Regions from separate parts of the Buttiauxella sp. WJP83 genome, predicted to be linked through region 1. Evidence: predicted binding sites of a transcription regulator. Region 1 holds the regulator's gene; the other holds the start of a gene.

Region 1 (4,426 bases):
TGTGGCTTTCGCATGACCGCAGCCAGATTATTCACTTTCACTACCTTGTTCTGTTTCGGTAATGATCTGATAAAGCTCTTCATCGCTCTGTGCGGACCGCAGGCGTCGGCAAATCGTTTTGTCAGCCAGACGTTTCGCGACCAATGACAAAGTATGCAAATGCGTTTTTGTTTGATCCGCAGGAACAAGCAGCGCAAACATCAGGTCAACCGGCTGATTATCGATAGCATCAAAGGCGATAGGGGTTTCCAGTTTAATAAAGACCCCGACAGCACGAGTGGTATCTTCTTCCAGTTTTCCATGAGGGATGGCGATACCATTACCGATACCGGTACTGCCCATTCGTTCGCGCGTCAACACAGCCTCAAACACCACTTGTGGTGGCAGGCCGAGCTGTTTTGCTGCCAGTTCACTGATGATTTCCAGTGCACGTTTTTTACTCTGGCAATGTACATTGGTACGGGTACATTCCTTGTTCAGGACATTACTAAGTTGTAGAGCAGAATCGTTGTTCATCATAAGTTCACCTAAGCACCCTGTTATGCTAACGGCCCGTCACTTAGCGTAACAGGCCGCAGGGTTGTAACAGTTGCCCGGATTATCAGTGTTGTTTTAGTTTATCTTTATGTTTGGTTAACTGGCGTGCCAGTTTATCAATCAAACCATCAATCGCCGCATACATATCCTGGCCTTCCGCGCTGGCATGAATTTCACCACCATTTACATGTAGCGTTGCATCGGCAATATGCGTGACTTTTTCCACTTTTAACACAATATAGACTTGGTTAATTCTTTCGAAGTACTGCTCCAGTTTGGCAAACTTCGTACTCACAAAATCGCGTAGTGCGTCAGTGATTTCGACGTTATGTCCTGTAATGTTGAGCTGCATAGTGTCTTCCTTATCGGTTAAGTCAAACCAATTGCTTACGCTGATTTGACGGTGGTATGGATAAAGACTCTCGGTACTTCGCAACGGTGCGGCGTGCCACCATGATCCCCTGATCGGATAGCATAGTCGTTAACTTGCTATCACTCAGTGGTTTCGCAGGGTTTTCCGCAGCAATTAATTTCTTCACCAATGCACGAATTGCCGTCGAGGAGGCTTCGCCCCCACCTTCGGTATTAACATGGCTTGAGAAGAAATACTTCAATTCAAATATACCGCGTGGGCTATGCAGGTATTTCTGCGTGGTCACACGGGAAATGGTCGACTCATGCATCTCGACCACCTGGGCGATATCAGCGAGAACCATCGGTTTCATGTGTTCTTCGCCAAGTTCAAAGAAGCCCTGCTGTTGCTCTACAATGCAGCGGCTGACGCGCAGCAGCGTGTCGTTCCGGCTTTCCAGACTTTTAATCAGCCACTTTGCTTCTTGTAAGTTACTGCGAATAAACTGCGAGTCGCTGTCATTGCGGGCGTTGGTGCCCATCGCAGCGTACTGCTGGTTTATTTTCAAACGTGGAATGCTGTCGGCGTTCAGTTCTACGGTCCAGCGACCCTGTACTTTTTTCACCAGCACATCCGGAATGACATATTCCGGTTCGCTGGTCTGAATAGATTGTCCTGGGCGCGGGTCAAGAGATTGAATCAGGCACATTGCCTCTTTCAATACTTCCTCTTTCAGACGCGTGACGCGCATCAGGCTGCGGAAATCATGGTTGGCGAGCAGATCCAGGTGATCGCTGACAATCAAGCGGGCTTCGGTTAGCCACGGTGTTTCGCGGGCGAATTGCGAAAGCTGTATAAGCAGGCAGTCACGCAGATCGCGTGCGGCGACACCAACAGGATCGAAACGTTGTACGCGTTTGAGTACCGCTTCCACTTCGTCGAGGGTGATTTCGTCATCACCCATGCTTTCCAGAATTTCTTCCAGAGAGACCGTGAGGTAACCCATTTCGTCAACGGCATCGACAATAGACGTCGCTATCGCTGTGTCGGTGTCTGAAAACGGGGTGAGATCGACCTGCCACATTAAATAATCTTGCAGCGTTTGTGTCGTTTCACCCTGATAAACCGGCAATTCATCGTCAATGTAATCTGTTCCGGTTCCTGATGGCGTGCCCGCGGTGTAGATTTCATCCCAGCTGGCATCCAGCGGTAACTCGTCGGGCATCTCTTTTTGTTCGAGTGCCTCGCGAGTATCTAACGCTTCATCTTCACGAACTTCCTGAGTCTCAATTTCTTCATGCAGATCGGTTTGCTCAAGCAGTGGGTTACTTTCCAGTGCTTGCTGAAGTTCTTGCTGTAGCTCTAACGTCGACAGTTGCAACAGACGAATTGCCTGCTGTAGCTGGGGGGTCATAGCAAGTTGTTGGCTAAGCCTTAATTGCAAACCTTGCTTCATATTCAGAGCGAGCTTCCTCAGGTGTACAGAATTATGGGTCTACCCTATCAGAGTCTGAACTCTTCGCCCAGATACACGCGCTTAACATGCTCGTCTTCCAGGATTTCAGCTGGTGTGCCATGGGCGATTAAATGGCCCTGGCTTACGATGTAAGCACGTTCACAAACAGCCAGCGTTTCACGTACGTTATGGTCAGTAATCAGTACTCCGAGACCGCTGTCGCGCAGATGCTCGATGATTCGCTTGATGTCGATGACGGATATTGGGTCAACACCGGCAAAAGGTTCATCCAGAAGAATAAATTTTGGATTAGCCGCAAGTGCGCGGGCAATTTCAACACGGCGGCGCTCACCACCAGACAATGACTGCCCGAGGTTATTGCGCAAATGTTCGATGTGGAACTCTTCCATCAGCTCATTAGCGCGGTCTTCACGCTGCTCAACAGAAAGGTCGTCACGGATTTGCAGCACGGCCATCAAGTTATCGAACACACTTAAACGGCGGAAAATCGATGCTTCTTGCGGTAAGTAACCGATGCCGCGACGAGCACGAGCATGCAACGGCAGCAGACTAATATCTTCATCATCAATAATGATGTTGCCTGCATCACGCGGCACAATGCCAACCACCATGTAAAAGGTCGTGGTTTTCCCGGCACCGTTCGGGCCAAGTAATCCCACAATTTCACCAGACTTAACAGTCAGGCTGACATCTTCAACAACGCGGCGGCCCTTGTAGGCTTTGGCGAGATTTTTTGCAATTAAAGTAGCCATAACGAATTAGTTACTCTTTTTCTGCGCAGGGGCTGGTGCCGGAGCCTGGCCGTCTTTTTTCTGCAACTGAGAAGGGACCAGAACGGTTGTGACACGTTTACCTTTTTCGCTAAAGGCCTGCATCTTCTGTTCTTTTACCAGGTAAGTAATCTTGTCGCCTTTGATATTGCTATCCAATTGTTCCAGATAGGCATTTCCGGTTAGCACGACGAAATCATTTTGTAGCTCATAGTGCATGGTAGACGCGTGGCCTTTAACTGGCTTACCGCTATCCTGCATCTGATAGAAAGTGGCAGGATTACCATAACCATCAATGACTTCCTTACCTTCTTCACCGCCAGGACGAGTCACAACCACTTTATCGGCGTTAATTTTAATACTGCCTTGCGTCACAATCACATTGCCTGTAAAGGTGACGACGTTACCTTGCATATCCAGCGACTGTTGGTCAGATTCAATGTGAATCGGCTGGTCGGTATCACCGGTCAGCGCAAATGCCGAAAAACTGGCGGCTAAAAGCGTACTGGTTAGTACTAAATTACGGCTGAGTTTGTTTATTTGGGATTTCATAGGATGTTCTAACCTTTTCAATCAGCTCGGCATTTTTGCTGCGTAAGTTTCCACGCATTTTGAGGCCGGTGGAGTTAAAGCTGGTTCCATACAAGGTTACCTGGTCATCAGAGGCAACATCCTGAGTGACTAAATTAACCTGCGCATTGTCCGTGGTAATTTTGCGTAGCTGAGAGTCTGGTGTCAGAGCGGTCAGCACCACATTCCCATACAAATACAGCATCCGATCGTTAGTAAGTTTGGCGCGATCTGCTCGTAATGACCAGGTTGCAACTTTGTTTTCGTCATACTGCGTCATCACTGGGTTGGTGAACCACGAAATGGCGGTATCGGAAAAATATTCAACGTGTTCCGCAACCAACCGATAATTCAAAGCCCCTTCCGGACTGTAGGCGAGGGTCGTGGAATGTTCACTTTGATAGGTTGGCTCGTTGCTGCTTACCGTCGGTTGAACAACGGTATCTTTATCGGCCAGATTTACGCCAATCAATATCAATACCAGCAATGAAAGCAGGATGATAACCCAACGTCTGGTATTACTCATATAGATAGCCCTTTGGCCTCATCAAGCTTTCCTTGTGCCAGTAACAGGAGATCACATACTTCGCGAACCGCCCCACGCCCGCCAGCAATGCGTGTCACATAGTCGGCACGAGGAATAAGCAATGGATGAGCATCGGAAACTGCAACGCTCAAACCCACTTTAGCCATAACGGGCCAGTCGATTAAGTCATCACC
Region 2 (4,426 bases), 1.4 Mb from region 1:
CGCCAGCAAGTGTTGTCGTGCCTTGAATATCAAAGAGATTCTTTACCGCATAGGGGACGCCAGCCAGCGGAGGTAGGGGGGCCCCATGTGAGCGCTGTCGGTCAACGGCTTCGGCTTCTTGTCGTAAACGCTGCGCAGTCACTTCGGTAAATGCATTAATCCCAGGATTACATTGCTCTATTTTTGCAAGCGTACATTGAGCCAACTCGCCAGCTGAAAACTTACCCTGGACTAATCCTTGCTGAATTTCGCGAATGGACAGCCCGTTCATAGTTTATAAATCCCAGCCACTTCCTGGCGTTGCGGCAACGGAAATTCCATCAACGGTTCGGCCAGCGCAGCCATGCGTACCAGCTGAACTTCCAGCTCTCTACGACGTGCATCGTCAAGAGGAACGTTAAGAAGTTGTTCCATTAACTGGATATAAGTGGGCCAGTCGATAAATGTAGATGTCATTTTTGATTCCTTAAAATCCAGCGGCACTGCCGTTGCTTCGCGGGTCGTAAGCTCCTTCGAGCATGCCGTTGGTATGGCGCACAATGGCACCCGCGTGGCCCACTGCCTCGCTAAAATCGGGTAGTGCCTCAACTTCATGCCCTAACTCACGCAGGGTTTCGAAGGTTTCAGGGCTAAATCTGGCTTCTAATTTCAGGTTGTCAGAGGCTTGCCCCCATGTTCTGCCTAGTAACCAACGTGGTGCGGTAACCGCTTCCTGGAGCGGCATACCCTGAATGACATGACGAGTAAAAATGGCTGCCTGAGTTTGAGGTTGCCCGTCGCCACCCATTGAGCCGTAAACCATGATTCTTCCATCGGCAAGACGCGCAGCCGCCGGATTCAAGGTATGGAACGGTTGTTTTCCCGGAGCCAGGCTTAACAGGCTTTCGGGATCGAGATTGAACGCCGCGCCACGGTTTTGCCACAGAACCCCGCTCTTTGGCAGCACAACGCCGCTGCCGAACTCATGATAAATACTTTGAATAAATGAAACGGCCAGTCCACTGCTGTCAATGACGCCCATCCAGACCGTGTCACCCGGGCCTTTTCCTGTTCCCCAGCTAGCCGCGTTGTTGTCGTCAATTTCTGCGGCAAGGCGGGCGAGCGGTTGAGGGTCTAACAAACTTTGGATGGAGGTGGTGATATGGCGCGGGTCGGTGATGTATTTATCGCGCAACGCAAACGCTTTTTTGGTGGCTTCTACGATGCGGTGAACGGTTTGGGTTTCGTCGGCTTGTGCCATGTCTAAATGATCGGTTATGCCCAAAATCGCCAGTGAAACCAGGCCCTGGGTCGGTGGAGTCATATTAAAAATCTCACCGTGCTGGTGGCTAAGTCGCAGAGGTATCCTGCGTTTTGCTCGCTGGGCTGCGAGATCTTGCCGTGTTATCGGCACCCCTAAATCAGCAAGTTCTTCGGCGATGAGAACCGAGAGTGGCCCGCGATAAAAGCTATCAAGACCTTCAACGGTCAGACGTGCCAGCGTTTCGGCAAGCCTGGGTTGGGTAAAGCGGCTGCCGACCCGAGGAATCTCACTCCTGTGCAAAAAAGTCTCGGCGAAGCCTGCAATGTTGACCAGTTCGTCATATTTACTGTGCGTCGCCAGGGTTTGAGATGTTGTCACCGGAATGCCATCTGCCGCATAGCGAATGGCATCGGCCAATAAACGCGAGAGCGGCAACTGTCCGCCACCCAGTTCTACCGCAACTTTTAACGCCTCATTCCACCCGCTAAGCGTGCCGGGAACGGTCAACGCCGCTTTTGGGCCTCGATGGGGGATATTTTTTTCGCTGCTGTAAAGCTCGATGGAAGCAAGGGAGCCCGCGGCACCGCTGGCATCAATCGCAATAGGTTCGCCTTCTGGCTGAACAATTAGCCAAAAGCCATCACCGCCAATTCCATTCATATGAGGATAAACCACAGCGATGGTGGCTGCCGCTGCGACCATCGCCTCGATGGCGTCACCGCCATGGCGCAGTACGGATAATGCGGTTTCACTCGCCAAATGGTGCGGTGTGACCGCCATACCTGAAGGTGCCATATTGCTTTGCATCATCGTCTTTATCTCTATGAACGTAAGCTGAAGTTATAGTTAAGCAAAAGATGTTCCAGGTTGACGCGATGAGTTTCACTGTGCCAGTCTCGGGTGAAACAAAAGTTACAGAGGCCATAATGAAACAATTAGATGAACGATTGAGAGCGACGTACGAACAGCTTTCTCCGCAAGAACAGCGGGTTGCAGCGTTTATCGTCGATCATTTTGATGACCTGATCAGTTACAACAGTGCAGAACTGGCACGTCTTTCTGGCGTATCAAAAGCCACCGTCAGCCGCTTATTCAAACGCCTTGGCTATGAACGTTACAAAGACATGCGCGAGGAGCTGCGTACCCTGCGCCAGAGCGGGATGCCATTGACTGAAAACCGCGACGCGGTGCAAGGAAATACATTACTGGCGCGGCATTACAAACAGGAAATGGCCAACCTGACGCAATGGGTAAGCCTGCTTGAAACGCAACAGTTTGCTGATGTTGTCACCGCGCTGAATGCTGCAAAACGCATTTTTATTATAGGGTTAAGAAATTCATGGCCCGTTGCCATGCACTTACGCCAGCAGTTATTGCAAATTCGTAGCGATGTTTATTTATTACCTCAACCGGGGCAGACGCTGGCGGAAGAGGTCGTGGATATTAACGAACACGATTGTGTCGTTGCTATCGCGTTTCGCAGGCGTCCGCGCATCATCAAGCCGTTGCTGGCAAATCTGCATAAACGCCAGGTGCCGCTTCTGGTAATGAGTGAAGCGCAAGGCTCTGGGCTGACGCCATATTGTCGCTGGCACTTTGCAGCGCCGCTCGATAGCGTATCTGCGTTTGACAGTTACAGCAGTGCGATGAGTCTGGTGAATTTACTTTCCAACGCAGTATTGCATGAAGCGTTAACCACGGGCCGCCAGCGCATTCATCACATTGCAGAGTTGTATTCCGAGCTTGATGAGCTTGAACAACGTTAACGCACTTTGTTAGTGCGTTTGCACATGCCATGGGAACCATTCTGGTTCATTCACCTTGGCAGGTAAGTATCAGCATTAAATCGGAATGCGGCATCTTCCTTTCCTTGGCATCAATGAAAGTGAGTGGCACATTAGTTGCAGAATATTTTCATAAGGAATCTTTTGTTTCATGACGAATAAAAGGAAATGCCATGTTCGATATTCAGCACTTCACGCAAATTAACCCGCCGCATCGTTTGTTAATGGGGCCAGGGCCAATCAATGCCGATCCGCGTGTGTTGCGGGCCATGGCAAGCCAGTTGATCGGACAATATGATCCGGTAATGACGGGCTATATGAATGAAGTGATGGTGCTGTATCGCGAGCTTTTCCGCACCCAAAACCGCTGGACGATGTTGGTGGACGGGACTTCCCGCTCGGGCATTGAGGCCATTTTGCTCTCGGCAATTCGCCCCGGAGACAAAGTGCTGGTGCCGGTGTTTGGGCGCTTTGGCCATTTACTGTGTGAAATTGCGCGCCGCTGTCGGGCCGATGTTCACACCATTGAGGTTCCCTGGGGCGAAGTATTTACACCAGACCAAATTGAAGATGCCATCAAAGCCGTTAAACCACGCTTGTTGCTAACCGTTCAAGGTGACACCTCCACCACGATGCTCCAGCCACTGGATGAACTCGGTGAGATCTGCCGCCGTCACGGTGTGCTGTTTTATACCGATGCCACTGCTTCGTTTGGTGGCAACGCACTGGAAACCGATCGTTGGGGAATTGATGCCGTTTCTGCGGGTTTACAAAAATGCCTCGGAGGTCCATCAGGCAGTTCACCCATTACCCTAAGCGATGAAATGGAAGAAGTTATACGCCGCCGTAAATGTGTGGAGGAAGGGATCCGAACAGCTGCGCATCAGGATGGCGATGACGAGATGATCTATTCGAATTATTTCGATCTCGGCATGGTGATGGATTATTGGGGACCAGAACGTCTGAATCATCACACCGAAGCGACCAGTATGTTATTCGCCGCTCGTGAATGTGCACGCATTATTCTCGAAGAAGGCCTGGATGCTGGGATTGCACGTCATGAATTGCATGGGCGTGCATTGGTGGCCGGGATTCAGGGGATGGGGCTGGAAACCTTCGGCAATCTGCAACATAAAATGAATAACGTGCTGGGCGTCGTCATCCCGTCAGTGGTTCATGGTGAAGAGGTGCGCAAAATGCTGCTGGAGGATTTCCATATCGAAATCGGCACCTCATTTGGCCCGCTGCAAGGCAAAATCTGGCGCATCGGCACAATGGGTTACAACGCCCGTAAAGATTGCGTGCTGCAAACACTCACCGCGCTTGAAGCGGTGCTTAATCGCCTCGGTTTTAAAACGACGCAAGGAGCTGCAATGCAGTCGGCGTGGGATGTCTATGC

What was found. The regulator sigma-54, encoded in region 1, starts transcription at its own class of promoters, with help from an activator protein. The targets are predictions, from matches to a motif close to GTTGGCACANNTTTCGCTNT.
Region 2: the regulator sigma-54 is predicted to act here: its motif matches at 2,091-2,110, upstream of OH773_RS17370 (gamma-glutamyltransferase family protein).

The regions. Positions count from the first base shown of each region.
Region 1 covers NZ_CP110080.1:470,502-474,927, forward strand. The annotation lists gene ptsN (PTS IIA-like nitrogen regulatory protein PtsN) at 28-519, opposite strand; gene hpf (ribosome hibernation promoting factor) at 602-889, opposite strand; gene rpoN (RNA polymerase factor sigma-54) at 912-2,345, opposite strand; gene lptB (LPS export ABC transporter ATP-binding protein) at 2,393-3,118, opposite strand; gene lptA (lipopolysaccharide ABC transporter substrate-binding protein LptA) at 3,125-3,688, opposite strand; gene lptC (LPS export ABC transporter periplasmic protein LptC) at 3,657-4,232, opposite strand; gene kdsC (3-deoxy-manno-octulosonate-8-phosphatase KdsC) at 4,229-4,426, opposite strand, start outside.
Region 2 covers NZ_CP110080.1:3,749,626-3,754,051, reverse strand. The annotation lists gene OH773_RS17380 (AtzE family amidohydrolase) at 1-271, opposite strand, end outside; gene hpxX (oxalurate catabolism protein HpxX) at 268-456, opposite strand; gene OH773_RS17370 (gamma-glutamyltransferase family protein) at 467-2,053, opposite strand; gene OH773_RS17365 (MurR/RpiR family transcriptional regulator) at 2,170-3,009, shown strand; gene OH773_RS17360 (pyridoxal-phosphate-dependent aminotransferase family protein) at 3,201-4,426, shown strand, end outside.